DNA from 3 places in the Streptomyces sp. NPDC059371 genome. Region 1 is predicted to be linked to each of the others. Evidence: riboswitches for the same ligand, from Rfam matches in the RefSeq annotation. Region 1 holds a riboswitch; each other region holds the start of a gene.

The links. Region 1 has a riboswitch for cyclic di-AMP ahead of ACFXGX_RS25230 (transglycosylase family protein). Riboswitches for the same ligand answer to the same signal wherever they lie in the genome.
Region 2: another riboswitch for cyclic di-AMP. It lies ahead of ACFXGX_RS37935 (NlpC/P60 family protein); the one in region 1 lies ahead of ACFXGX_RS25230 (transglycosylase family protein).
Region 3: another riboswitch for cyclic di-AMP. It lies ahead of ACFXGX_RS40450 (NlpC/P60 family protein); the one in region 1 lies ahead of ACFXGX_RS25230 (transglycosylase family protein).

What each region holds. Positions count from the first base shown of each region.
Region 1 covers NZ_JBHYXD010000049.1:18,701-23,273, forward strand. Annotated here, with positions in the region: gene eno (phosphopyruvate hydratase) at 1-968, opposite strand, end outside; gene ACFXGX_RS25230 (transglycosylase family protein) at 1,311-2,006, opposite strand; cyclic di-AMP (ydaO/yuaA leader) riboswitch at 2,011-2,204, opposite strand; gene ACFXGX_RS25235 (transglycosylase family protein) at 2,388-3,260, opposite strand; gene ACFXGX_RS25240 (cytochrome P450) at 3,575-4,573, opposite strand, start outside.
Region 2 covers NZ_JBHYXD010000117.1:15,440-20,012, reverse strand. Annotated here, with positions in the region: gene ACFXGX_RS37940 (tellurite resistance/C4-dicarboxylate transporter family protein) at 1-436, opposite strand, end outside; gene ACFXGX_RS37935 (NlpC/P60 family protein) at 571-1,740, opposite strand; cyclic di-AMP (ydaO/yuaA leader) riboswitch at 1,748-1,917, opposite strand; gene pcrA (DNA helicase PcrA) at 2,261-4,573, shown strand, end outside.
Region 3 covers NZ_JBHYXD010000141.1:8,552-13,124, reverse strand. Annotated here, with positions in the region: gene ACFXGX_RS40450 (NlpC/P60 family protein) at 1-1,996, opposite strand, end outside; cyclic di-AMP (ydaO/yuaA leader) riboswitch at 2,004-2,175, opposite strand; gene ACFXGX_RS40445 (hypothetical protein) at 2,595-2,825, shown strand; gene ACFXGX_RS40440 (alpha/beta fold hydrolase) at 2,839-3,585, opposite strand; gene ACFXGX_RS40435 (beta-glucanase) at 3,982-4,573, opposite strand, start outside.

The sequences.
Region 1 (4,573 bases):
GCCAGGCGCTCCGGGTTGGTGACGAAGAGGTCGTCGCCGACGATCTGGACCTTGTCGCCCAGCTTGTCGGTGATGACCTTCCAGCCGGCCCAGTCGTCCTCGTACAGCGGGTCCTCGATGGAGACGAGCGGGTACGCCGCGACGAGCTCGGCGTAGTACTCGGTCATCTCGGCGGCGGAGCGCTCCTTGCCCTCGAAGAGGTACTTGCCGTCCTTGTAGAACTCGGAGGCGGCGACGTCGAGGGCGAGGGCGATCTGCTCGCCGGGGATGTAACCGGCCTCCTTGATGGCCTCGAGGATGAGGTCGAGGGCGGCGCGGTTGGACTCCAGGTTCGGGGCGAAGCCGCCCTCGTCGCCGAGGCCGGTGGACAGGCCCTTGGTCTTCAGCACCTTCTTGAGGGTGTGGTAGACCTCGGCGCCCCAGCGCAGGGCCTCGGAGAAGGACTCCGCGCCGATCGGGGCGATCATGAACTCCTGGATGTCCACGTTGGAGTCGGCGTGCGAGCCGCCGTTCAGGATGTTCATCATCGGAACGGGCAGCAGGTGCGCGTTCGGTCCGCCCAGGTAACGGAAGAGCGGCAGGTCGGACGCCTCGGAGGCGGCGTGCGCGACGGCGAGCGAGACGCCGAGGATGGCGTTGGCGCCGAGCGAGGCCTTGTTGTCGGTGGCGTCCAGGTCGAACATCGCCTGGTCGATCAGGCGCTGCTCGGTGGCGTCGTAGCCGACGAGCTCCGGGCCGATCTGCTCGATGACGGCGAGGACGGCCTTCTCGACACCCTTGCCCTGGTAGCGGTTCGGGTCACCGTCGCGAAGCTCGATGGCCTCGAACGCTCCGGTGGAGGCGCCGGACGGAACGGCGGCACGACCCGTGCTGCCGTCGTCGAGGCCGACCTCGACCTCGACCGTGGGGTTGCCTCGGGAGTCCAGGATTTCCCGGGCTACGACGACGTCGATGGACGGCACGAGCATCTCCTTATTGGGATGTGACGCGGTACGCGGAGCTTGGCAGCCCCGCGGGATGAGCCTAACCGGCTCAGGGGGATCGGCCAGCGATCGACCACCCCTTGAGCGGACTGAGCCTACATATTGTTCCTGAACGGAACAAAAAAAGAAATAAAAAACCCCGCTCCGGCTCGTGCGGGGGAACACGTGCCGGAGCGGGGAGCCCGTGGGGACGGGGGACCTCGGCGGGTCTCCGGTGCGTGCGGAGACCCCACGAGGGGGCGTTGCCTGCCGGGCGTCGCGGCGGGGTGCCGGAATCACGGCCGCCCTCCGCCGAAGGCGGCCGGGTCAACCGGCGTGCCGCGCCGCTCAGCGCAGGTGGAGCTGCTGGCCCGGGTAGATGAAGTCGGCGTCGGTGACGATGCCCTTGTTCAGCTTGAACAGCTTCTGCCAGCCGCCCTTGACGTGCTTCTTCTCGGCGATCGAGCTGAGGGTGTCACCCTTGACGACCTTGTACTCGCCGTCACCCTTCTTGACCTTCTTGCCGGTCGGGGTGGTGACGGTCTTCTGGGCGGGGCGCTCCGCGGAACGGGAGGCGGGCTGCTCCGTCGCACGGGTGGCCGGGGCGCTCTGCGAGGTGCTCGGCGAGGAGGGCGCCGACGGGGCCGCCGGGGCCGAGCCGCCGCCGTACGGGGTGCTCGACAGGCCGGTGCCGCAGGTCGGCCAGGCGCCCTTGCCCTGTGCGGCGAGGACCTTCTCGCCGATGGAGATCTGCTGGGACTTCGAGGCCTGGTCGGCGGTCGAGGCGTAGGCGGTACCGCCGTACGCGGCCCAGGTGGAGGACGAGAACTGCAGGCCGCCGTAGTAACCGTTGCCGGTGTTGATCGACCAGTTGCCGCCGGACTCGCACTGGGCGACGGCGTCCCACTCGGAGCCGGTGGCCGCGGAGGCATTGCCCGCCGCCATCAGCGGGGCGGCGATGGCGACGCCGGTGACACCGGCGAGCGTGGCGACACGGGTGGCCTTGTTCGGGCGGCGGTGCTTGCCCTTGCCGGAGAACAGCATGGAGAGATCCCCTCACCGACGCCTGCGAGGTGAGCTGTCGGGTTCGGGCCGAATGAGTTGCCCGGCCGCATGCCCTCGGTCCCGTCTCCAGGACCTCCGGCACGCGGCTTCACCCCAAGCCGTTCCCGGGTGTCTCTCGACTCCCGGGCCCGGCACTTACCTTGGGTCCCCCGCTCCTGCCTACGGCGCATGACGCGACGACTGTTCCCGTACGGCCGTTGGCAGGATTCGGCGTTGCGACCGTCGGAGCCCGCTGTGGCGAGCAGTCACGACCGTAAGCAGTCGATTGGCGGAATTTCAAAGACGATCAGGGCTTCTGAGACCCATCTCTCACTTGCTCCAAATGGGACATTCCCCAGCGAACCGGGGCGCTAACTCCCTCTACTTTTGCACCGTTTCGACCGTGTCCGCGATGCTCCGACCAGGAACGACGAGGCCGGGACCGCCGTCGGCCGAGGCCGCGTCCACCTTGGGCAGGTCGCCCCATCCGCTTTCGAGGCCAAGGGCGTCGGAAACGCTCCAGAGGTTCCCGATGGCGTGTGCGACGTACTCGGTGTCGGGGGCGTCGGCCTCGGGGCTCGCGGCATGACGCCCCGTGGAGTCGTCGGTCCGGCTGTCGGCCGTGCTCTCCGCGGCGCCCCCGCCGCGGTGTCGCCCGGTGCCGGAACCCGCCGAGGTGGACGGGGTCGAAGCGGCTTCCTTCTGTCCCGACTTGGACGACTCATCACTCTTGCCGGTCGCCGCGTCCGCACTGTCGGAGCTCTGCGAGGCGCTGGGCGTGGCGGTGTCGCCGGCCGCGTCGGAGGACTCGGCCGAACCGGACGAATCACTCGAAGGGGACGAGCTGGGCGAAGTCGCCAGACCGGACGAAATATACGAACCGGAGTCGTCGCCGGTGCTCGACGAGTCGCCGGCCACGCCCGTGTCGACGCTGATGCCGGCGGAGCCCTTGCCGAGACCCGAGAGCGGCCCGCACGTCGGCCAGGCCGCGAGGCCCGTGTCGGCGAGCACCTTCTCGGCGACGGCTATCTGCTGCGAGCGGCTGGCCTGATCGGCCGTCGGGGCGTACTCGAGGCCGCCGTGCGTTTCCCAGTTGTCGTGGTCGAGCTGAAGGCCGCCGTAGTACCCGTTGGCTTCGTTGGCGCTCCACGCGCCACCGCTCTCGCACTGTGCCACCCGGTCCCAGGTGGTCCCGTCGGCCGCGCTGGCGCTCGCCGCGGCGAGCAACGGGATGACGATCGCCGATCCGGTCACCCCTGCGGCGACGATGAGAGCCGGGGCCTGGCGAGGGCGACGGTGACGGCCGTTCCCGGAGAGCATGCGAGAGCCTTTCGAGCGACAGCGGGGAGCACCGCGACTCCTGCCTAAGTGAGTGGCGCAGGTGCCGCGTTGATGGGTGAAGGTAGTCGCACTCGAACGCTGGTTACAAGTCGATGCACTACTGATCACGCGAAGATCACAGATTTGACGGAGCGTCACCTTCCGGTGGCCGTGAAGGCGCCTTTCCGGTATGCGGAATCGCCGCTTCAGCGCGGCCGTCGAAGGGTCGTCGATGCACCGATCGCGTCCTATTTGACCGGGGTGAACTCCACCGGAAGCGTACGCAATCCGCGCATAATGAGCCCTCCGCGCCAGCGCAAATCAGCCGATTCTCCGGCGAGTTGGATGTCGGGAAGACGGCCGAGGAGCGTACCCAGCGCGGTCTGCCCCTCCAGCCGGGCGAGCGGCGCGCCCAGGCAGTAGTGGATGCCGTGGCCGTAACCCAAGTGCTGAAGGTCACGTCGTGAGAGATCGAGCGTGTCCGGCTGTTCGAAGCGCTCGGGGTCGCGGTCCGCGGCCGCGAGGACCACGAGCACGGGGTCGCCGGCCGCGATGTCCTGCCCGCCGATCCGCACGTCCTCGGTCGCGAACCGCCACGTGGCCAGTTCGACGGGCCCGTCGTAGCGCAGGAGTTCCTCCACGCCCGTCTCCAGCAGCCCGCTCTCCCCGGCCGCGAGGGAGGCCTGCAGCCGGGCCCGCTGCCCGGGGTGGGTGAGCAGGGCGTGCATCCCGTTCCCGATGAGGTTGACCGTGGTCTCGAACCCCGCGAAGAGCAGGATGAAGGCCATCGCGGCGGCCTCGTTCTCGGTGAGGTGCTCGCCGTGGTCCGAGGCGCGGATGAGCCCCGAGATGAGGTCCTCGCCGGGCTCGGGCTCCGCGGTCAGCGCCTCGCGCTTGCGGTGGATGAGTTCGGCGAGATACCCGCGCATCTTCTTCACGGACCGGGCCACCCCGCCCCTCGGCCCGCCGCCGTGCCGGATCATCATGCCCGCCCAGTCCCGGAAGTCGTCCTGGTCCTCGCGCGGAACGCCGAGCAGGTCGCAGATGGCGTAGATGGGGAGCGGGAAGGCGAACTCGTGGATGAGGTCCGCGGAACCCCTGGCCGCGAACCCGGCGATGAGCTGATCCGTCAGCTCCTGCACCCGCGGTGCGAATTCGGCCACGCGCCGGGGTGTGAACGCCTTGCTGACGAGCTTTCGCAGCCGGGTGTGGTCCGGCGGGTCGATGTTCAGCAGATGCGTCATCAG
Region 2 (4,573 bases), on a different contig from region 1:
GCGTGGCCACGCAGACGAGGAACACCTCTCCCGCCATACGGCGCCGCCAGTGCCGCAGGACGGTCAGCAGCAGGACGGGCCAGAGCACGGCCGACAGCGCGAGCAGGATTTCGGCGAGCGTCCGCCACCCCAGTGTGGAGAACCGGGTGCCGAGCACGGTGGTCGCCGCGACCGCGTCGAGCCCGGCGGGAGTGCCGGCGCGTCGCGCCCATTGCGCCCGGTCGCCCACCAGCCGGGCGAGGAAGTCCGAGGCGAGCCCGACCCAGGCGAGCGACGCGAGGAACAGCGCGATCCGGGACAGGACCTCGTAGCCGGTCAGGTGCAGCCCGATCGAGAGGATGCCGGTGGACATGACGGCGGCCCCGGCGGCGGGCGCCCACCCCGCCCACCAGGAGCGGAGCGGAATGGTGCCCGTCATGTCCGGTGTATCTGGCATGCGTCGATGCTAGGGACCCGCGGAGCGGTTGCGGGCGGGCCACGCGCGGGCGGCGACGAAAACGCGGGGCACGCGCGCGGAGATCGGGAGAGCTCGCACGCGTGCCCCCGCGCGAGGGGCTTCCAGGTCCCGGGCTACGCCGGGCGCACCACGCTGTGGATCGCCGAGGTGCCGTCGTAGTAGATCGACTCCTCGCGGACGTACGCTCCCGGCTTCGGCGCGTGGATCATCATGCCGTCGCCGATGTAGACGCCGACGTGGCTGATGTCGTCGTAGAAGAAGACCAGGTCGCCGGGCCGGGCGTCGGCGAGGGAGACCGTCGTGCCGGCGTTCACCTGGTCGTAGGTGACGCGCGGGAGGCTGACGCCGGCGGCCTTCCAGGCGGCCTGGGTCAGGCCCGAGCAGTCGTAGGAGTCCGGGCCGGTGGCGCCCCAGACGTACGGTTTGCCGACCTGCGCGCGGGCGAACGCGAGCGCCTCGGCCGCCTTCGACGAGGAGCCCGTGGCCGTCGATCCCGTCGACGACCCGGTCGTCGAGCCGGCGGCCGGGGCATCCGTGCTGTCCGACGACGGCTGCGCCCGCGCGGCCTTCTCGGCGGCGGCCTGCTGCTTCGCCAGCTCCGCCGCCTTGGCCGCGGCCTGATCCCGCTTCTTCTTCTCGATCGCCGCCAGCCGCGCCTTTTCCTCGGCGTTCAGCTTCGAGAGCAGGTCGCGGGCCTCGGTGAGCTTCCGCTGCACCGCGGCCTTGGACGTCTTGAGCTCCTTCTGCGAGGCGGTCAGCGACTCCAGGCTCTCGGTGGCCTCCGTCCGCTTCTCGGTGGTGGCGGCCTGCTCCGTGACGTAGTCGTCGACGGCCGCCTTCTGGCGGTTCGTCAGACGGCTCATGAGCTGGGTCTGGTCGAAGTAGTCCTGCGGGTTGTCCGCGAGCAGCAGGGTCGCGGTGCTGGGTGCGGCGGCCCCGGTGCGGTACTGCGCCGCGGCGAACGATCCCAGCTCCTCGCGCGCGCTGTTGAGCTTCTCGGTGCGCTGCGCGACGTCGTCGAGCAGGGTGTCGACGCGCTCGCGCTGCTTGGCGGTCTTCTCCCGGTTCGCGTTGTACTTGTCGGTGGCGGTCTCGGCCTGGTGGTAGAGGTCGTCGACCTTCTTCGAGACCGCTTCGATGCTGGGCCGGGGCTCGGCCGAGGGCGCGGCGTTGGCGGTCTGGGAGAGCAGGGCCACGGAGGTGAGGGCCGCCGTGGCGAGGGCGGGGGTCCGTATGCCTGCGATGCGCGCACCGGTGGGACGCGCCTTGCGGTGTGACGCCAAGAGAGGCGACTCCTTCCGTCATCCGCCTGCCGAGTTAGCTGTCGGGTTCGGGCGGGAGGTTCCGGAAGGCTGCCCTACGGTCCGTGCCCCACGAGGCGGTTGGACCGATTCACCCCAAAGTCGGTGGGTCCCCGGCTCCGGGGCCTCGCGGCGCACCGGATTCGGCGGAGGCCGCCCGGCCCGGCGGTGTTCGCCGGATGCGGTCGAGCGGCCTTCGAGCACGCTAGCCAACCGGTGTGGCCCGTGTGAAGGTTGATGCCCGATACGTCCGATACATTTTCGTGACCATTGCCGCACGCGCCGCCGGGAGCGGCCCGCGCACCCATCGGCCGACCCGGTCTCACGCCGGGTGACGTGAATGTCGCGTGCTGTTACGGGGTGCGGTGTCGGCGGGGAAAGGTGAGGTGTCGGCGGGGAAAGCGGTCACCCCTGGTGTCCGCCGGTCGCCTCGTCACGACTTCGGGCCGAGTTCTCGGGGTGGCGGCGGGCTGTCAGTGGGGCGGCCTAGACTCGGAGAGCGATGAGCAGCCTCTTTGACGACAGCTTCCTGGCGAACCTCAAGCCCTCCGCGGCCCACGAGGACGAACACCCGCCGCCGCCCGAGGACGATCACGTACCGGAGCCGGTTCCGGACGATCTGTTCGGCGGGAAGTTCGACCTGCCGCCGAGCCGGGACTCGTACTACCGGGACGGCGCGCCCCGGCCCGCCGTGGACCCCGCGGCCCTGCTGGACGGACTGAACGAGAACCAGCGCGCGGCCGTGGTCCACTCCGGCTCGCCGCTGCTCATCGTGGCCGGCGCCGGCTCGGGCAAGACCCGCGTGCTCACCCACCGGATCGCGCACCTGCTCGGCGAGCGCCAGGTCCACCCCGGCCAGATCCTCGCGATCACCTTCACCAATAAGGCCGCGGGCGAGATGAAGGAGCGCGTCGAGGCGCTCGTGGGCCCGCGCGCCAACGCGATGTGGGTGATGACCTTCCACAGCGCCTGCGTCCGCATCCTGCGCCGTGAGAGCAAGCAGCTCGGTTTCACCTCGTCGTTCTCGATCTACGACGCCGCCGACTCCAAGCGTCTGATGGCCCTCGTCTGCCGTGATCTCGACCTCGACCCCAAGCGGTTCCCGCCGAAGTCGTTCAGCGCCAAGATCTCGAACCTGAAGAACGAGCTGATCGACGAGGAGGACTTCGCCGCCCAGGCCACCGACGGCTTCGAGAAGACCCTCGCCCAGGCGTACGCGATGTACCAGTCGCGGCTGCGCGAGGCCAACGCGCTCGACTTCGACGACCTGATCATGACCACGGTCAACCTGCTGCGCGCCTTCCCGGACGTCGCCGAGCACTACCGCCGCCGCTTCCGGCACGTCCTGGTCGACGAGTACCAGGACACCAACCACGCGCAGTACGCCCTCGTCCGGGAACTCGTGGGGACCTCCGAGCACCCCGTGGACGTACCGCCCAACGAGCACGACCTGCCGCCCGCCGAACTGTGCGTCGTGGGTGACGCGGACCAGTCGATCTACGCCTTCCGCGGCGCGACCATCCGCAACATCCTCCAGTTCGAGGAGGACTACCCGAACGCGACGACGATCCTGCTGGAGCAGAACTACCGCTCCACCCAGACGATCCTGACCGCCGCCAACGCGGTCATCGAGCGCAACGAGTCCCGCCGCCCGAAGAACCTGTGGACCAACGCCGGCGCCGGCTCGAACATCACGGGCTACGTCGCGGACACCGAGCACGACGAGGCCCAGTTCGTCGCCGACGAGATAGACCGTCTCACCGACGCGGGCGAGGCGAGGGCCGGCGACGTCGCGGTCTTCTACCGTACGAACGCCCAGTCCCGTGTCTTCGAAGAGGTCTTCATCCGCGTCGGCCTGCCGTACAAGGTCGTCGGCGGTGTCCGCTTCTACGAGCGCAAGGAGGTCCGGGACGTCCTGGCGTACCTGAGGGTGCTGGCCAACCCCGAGGACTCGGTCCCCATGCGCCGCATCCTGAACGTGCCCAAGCGCGGCATCGGTGACCGCGCCGAGGCGATGATCGACGCCCTCGCGCAGCGCGAGAAGATCAGCTTCCCGCAGGCGCTGCGCCGCGTCGACGAGGCCTACGGCATGGCCGCGCGCTCCACCAACGCGGTCAAGCGGTTCAACACGCTCATGGAGGACCTCCGTACGATCGTCGAGTCCGGCGCGGGCCCGGCCACCATCCTGCAGGCCGTCTTCGAACGCACCGGCTATCTCGCCGAGTTGCAGGCCTCGACCGACCCGCAGGACGAGACCCGGATCGAGAACCTCCAGGAACTCGCCGCCGTCGCCCTGGAGTTCGAGCAGGAGGCCGGCGAGGGTGAGACCCCGGCCGGGCTCTCCGCGTTCCTGGAGCGGGTCGCGCTCGTCGCCGACTCCGACCAGATCCCGGACGAGGAGGACGGCAACGGCGTCATCACCCTGATGACCCTGCACACCGCCAAGGGCCTCGAGTTCCCCGTGGTCTTCCTGACCGGCATGGAGGACGGCGTCTTCCCGCACATGCGCGCGCTCGGACAGGTCAAGGAGCTGGAGGAGGAGCGGCGCCTGGCGTACGTCGGCATCACCCGCGCGCGGGAGCGGCTCTACCTCACCCGGTCCTCGATGCGCAGTGCGTGGGGGCAGCCCTCGTACAACCCGCCCTCCCGCTTCCTGGAGGAGATCCCGGCGACCCATCTGGACTGGAAGCGCACGGGAGCGACGGCACCCCGGCCCGCCGGTCCCGTCTCCGGTGTCGCCGCCTCCCTCTCGTCCTCCCGTTCGCGGTCCGCGGCCTCGGGTGCCTCCGGGTTCGCCACCCGCCGCGGTGCCACC
Region 3 (4,573 bases), on a different contig from region 1:
CGTGGAAGAAGACCAGGTCACCGGGCTGGATGGCACCGAGGTCGACCGCCGGGCCGGCCTGCGCCTGCTCCTGCGTCGCACGGGGGAGCATGACTCCCGCGCTCTTCCAGGCCGCCTGGGTGAGACCGGAGGGGTCGTACGAACCGGGTCCGGACGCTCCCCACACGCACGGGCTGCCGATCTGAGCGCGGGCGAAGGCGACCGCCTCGGCGGCTCTGCTGTCGTGTCCGACGACCGGCGGGACGGCGGCGACGGCTACCGCACCGGTGACGAGGCTGTCGATGTCGAACCCCGGGTTCGTGCCGGCGGCCCCGGGGGCGGCGGGCCACGCCTGCTGGTTGCCGGTCGGCCGCAACGACTGCCGCCAGGCGTCGTCGGCCGACGGAGGCGTCGGCTGGTTCGCGGGGGGCATCGGAGCCGACTGATAGGCGGCCGGACGCGGCGCGGCCTCGTACGCGGGCGGCTGGGGCGCCGGCTCGCTCACCGGAGGCATCGGGGCCGGCTGATAGGCGGCCGGACGCGGCGCGGCCTCGTACGCCGGAGGCTGGGGCGCCGGCTCGCTCACCGGAGGCATCGGGGCCGGCTGATAGGCGGCGGGGCGCGGCGCGGCCTCGTACGCCGGAGGCTGGGGCGCCGGCTGGCTCATCGGGGGCACCGGGGCCGGCTGGTACCCGCTGGGACGCGTCGGCTTCTCGTACGAGAGGGGCAGGAGCACCGACGTGTACTCGGGGGCCGGGGCGGGCGCTTCGTACCCGCGGGGCAGGATGACCGCCTTGGGCTGGGCGGCCGGGGGCGCCGGCTCGTACGCCCGGGGCATGGAACCCGTGTCGAAGACCCCGGGCGCGGGCGCGGCCTGGGGCACCGCCTCGTACGGGGTCGGCTGGGGCGCCGCCTGGAACGCGGGCGCCTGAGCGACCGACGGGAACGTACCGGTCTGCGCGGCGGACGGGAAGGTGCCCGTCTGCGCGGCGGACGGGAACGCGGCGGTCTGCGGAGCCGCCGGGAACGCGGTGGGCTGAGCGACCGACGGGAACGAACCCGTCTGGCCGACCGACGGGAAGGTACCGGTCTGTCCGACCGACGGGAAGGTGCCCGTCTGCGCGGCGGACGGGAACGCGGCGGTCTGCGGAGCCGCGGGAAACGCGGTGGGCTGAGCGACCGACGGGAAGGTACCGGTCTGGGCGACCGAGGGGAACGAGCCGGTCTGATCGACCGCCGGGAACGAACCCGTCTGACCGACCGCCGGGAACGAACCGGTCTGCGGGGCCGTCGGGAACGAACCGGTCTGCGGGGCCGCCGGCCGGTACTCGATGGCCGGCATCTGCGCCACGGGCATGCCCTGCCGTGCCATGTGCCGCGCCATCAGCTCCCGCGCGACGGCGAGCTTGCGCCGGGCGCTCTGCTTCTTGACGTGCGGCGAGGACTGCTGCGGCGCGGCGGCCGGAACGGCCCCCGCGCGGAGCCCCGCACGGACCGCCACCTCGGATCCCGGTGCCGCCGGGGCGCCGCCGGCCGGGAGCGCGGCGGGCGGACCGGCGGTCAGCTCCAGTGCGGGGCGCGCACCCGGCTCCGAAGCCGGACCGGCGGTCAGCTCCAGCACCGGGGCGGCCGTCAACTCGGCAACGGGCCGTACGAGTTGTTCCAGCTCGTAGATCGTCGGAAGGTCCGACGAGGACCCACGGGACCCCTTCGCGGCCTCCTTCGGACGAGCACCTCCGCCGCCACGCTCCGGCTGTCTGTCGGCCGGTAGCGCGGCCGGGGCCGAGGGTCCGAACCGGGAACGCGCCCCGTCGAACCACTGGCGCATCAGGTCGTCCTGGGCGGCGTCGGAGACTCCGCTCCCCTGACCGGCGTTCCGTCGGCCCGGCCTGCGGTTGGAGTTCGCCAGGGCGCGGGTCCCGTTGAAGTTACCGGTGGCGAGCTCCGCCTGGTCGTAGAGGGACGAGAGTCGTCGGGCGACTTCTTCGCCGCTGGGCGGGGTGCGTTCCGGCGCCATGGAGTGGTGCTCCTTCCGTCGTCCGCCTACCGGGTTAGCTGTCGGGTTCGGGCGGACGATTCCGGAAGGTATGCCCTACGGCCCCTGCCCCGAAAGGCAGTTGGCCGATTCACCCCAGGTTCGGTGGGTCCCCGGCTCCCGCTGCCACGAGGACAGGCAGGACTCGGCGGAGGCCGCACCGCCCGGCGAGCTTCGCCGGAGGGAGTCGGGCGGCCTGGTCGCCAACTTAGCGATGGTGTGCACCCGATGTGAAGATCCACGTCCCAGATGTCCGATACATTTTCGTGACCTTCATCGCACCGTCCCGCAGCGCGACCGTGAGGACACGGGCCGTACTCGAAAAGGCGGCTGAGCACGGCCGTTGGGACGAGCGAGGCCGGCGCCCGGTCCGGAGCCGCGGGTCACACGTCCGGCCAACTCGGATGTGTCGAAAGTGTGCACAGAACTGGCGTTCCCTGGCATGTCGTTCGACATCGACGGCGCCCTTTGGTCACACCTTGACCGGTTCTGGCCGAGCTGGCCGGATCACCGCTGCGACCACCTGCCGGCCGTACCGTCGAAGCACGTCAGACCACGAGAGCGAGTCGAGGATCCCCACGTGCACGATGCCCCGATCTATGCCCAACTGATCTCCGAACGCGGTGACATACCGACGCTCGTGCGAAGCGAAGCACGTCGGCTGCAACGCGACTTCGAGTGGATCCTGAGCTGGGATCCGTCGACGGGCGCCCCGCTTCCCTCGTCCGCCGCACGACCGGCGTCGGGTACGCGCCGCGCCTTCTCCCCCACCCCCGATCCCGACGACCGGCTCGACACACCGGGCTCCTGACGCCCGGGACGCCCTACAGAACGCCAGGCTCTGCGCCCGGCCGTTCGGCGGGGAGCGGGTCGAGGCCGGCGCCGATCAGGGTCACCAGCTCGGCGACCGTAGCGCCCGTGGCCCGATGCCAGGTCCGCGCGCGGCGGAGCATCGCGTGGTCCCCGCCCTCGACCCGCACGGCGCTCGCGGAGCAACCAGCCTCCGCGGCCCGGCGGACGAGGGCGAACGACTCCACGGGGTCGGTGACCCGGTCCCGGTCCCCGTGCAGCACGATCACGCGTTTGTCCCGGAGGTGGGTCACCGGCTCACCCTCCGGGCACCAGGGTGCCAGCGCCACCACGGCCCGGACCTGGGGTGCGGCCGCGGCCCGCAGAGCGGCGCGCCCGCCCATCGAGTGACCCACGAGCACGACCGGCACCTCCCCCACCAGAGCGGCGAGTTCGTCCAGTGCCAGCAGAACGTCGGCGACGGGGTCGGCGTCCGCGCCGTTCCATCCCCGGTGGCGGTAGCGCACCTGCCCGACGAACGTGTCCTCGTCCGCCAGGGCCCGTGTCACGGAGCGCACGAACGGCCGCATCCGGGCGCGTGCCAGGTTCCACGGCCGCAACGGGGCCTTGCTGTCGGCGGTGCCGCCGTGAAGGATCAGTACGGCCGCGCGCGCCGGTTCCCCGTCCGGACGAGGGACGCGGCAGGGCCGCAGCGCCACGGAGGCGCCGGTCTCCCCGGACCGGGACACATCGTCGGCGGACATCCGCACAGAACCTCGCATGACACCTCTCCACCTACCGGCGCTTCGTCCACGCCTCGCACTGAACCGTGAGGAGGAATCGTCTCACCGACCGCGGACCCGCCCCAAGCTCACTCCGCGGCTCACTCCGCGGGCTCGGGCCGCGCGCGGTAACCATTGCGCCATTCCTGGTAGAAACGCCAGAGGCGGGCCGCCTGCGGGCAGCGCCCCGACTCCCGTTGGCACGTGCGGCAGTTGCCGACGTGACTGACGTAGGCGGACTCGGGGGCGTCCCCCGGTTGCGGATTCGGCATGGCCCTCGGCACCCGTCGGCGCGACGCGCACCGGCGCAGCGTCGCTTCTGATGCCGTACTTCCGCGCCGAGGGCCCCGGCGGATGCACCTGCCCGGCTGCATCTGCCGAGGCCCCGCTCCGGCGTCAGTCGAGGACGTCGGCCTCGTACTCCTCCGTCGCGGGGAAAGGTCTGCCGGCCGGGGGCCTGCGGACCGCCAGCCGGGCCACCTCGAAGTCCATCTCGGAGGCCTCGGGAGGCGGCGGCGGGTGGTATCGCCCCGCGCAGACGGAGAGGTTGACGATGAGATAGGCGTGCCAGGATCTGCCCACTCCGCGCCGGTCGTCGAAAGCCCGGATTCCGTTGACCCACCACACGACCCGGAGGGCGCCGAGCTCGACCACGAGGTCGACCCAGGCACCCGGCTGGATCGCGGGGTTCCGGTAGTAGCGGTGGGTGTTGCGTACGTGGTTGGACAGTTCCAGCAGGTCGGGGTTGTCGGGGTGGTACTCGAAGACGTCGATCTCCTGACCGCCGTCCCGCCACGTCCAGATCGCCGGCCAGGCCCCCGTCACCGTGGGCAGCTTGACCCGTGCCTCCAGCACGTCCCCCGTGCGGACCATGAACCCGTCCGCGCTGCCCTCGGTGGTGAGCAGGCCCGCGTCCCAGTCGCCGTCCGGGCGCCGAGTGGCCCGGAAGCGGCCCGTCCGGCTGTAGGAGGGGTCGGTGACCAGGTGG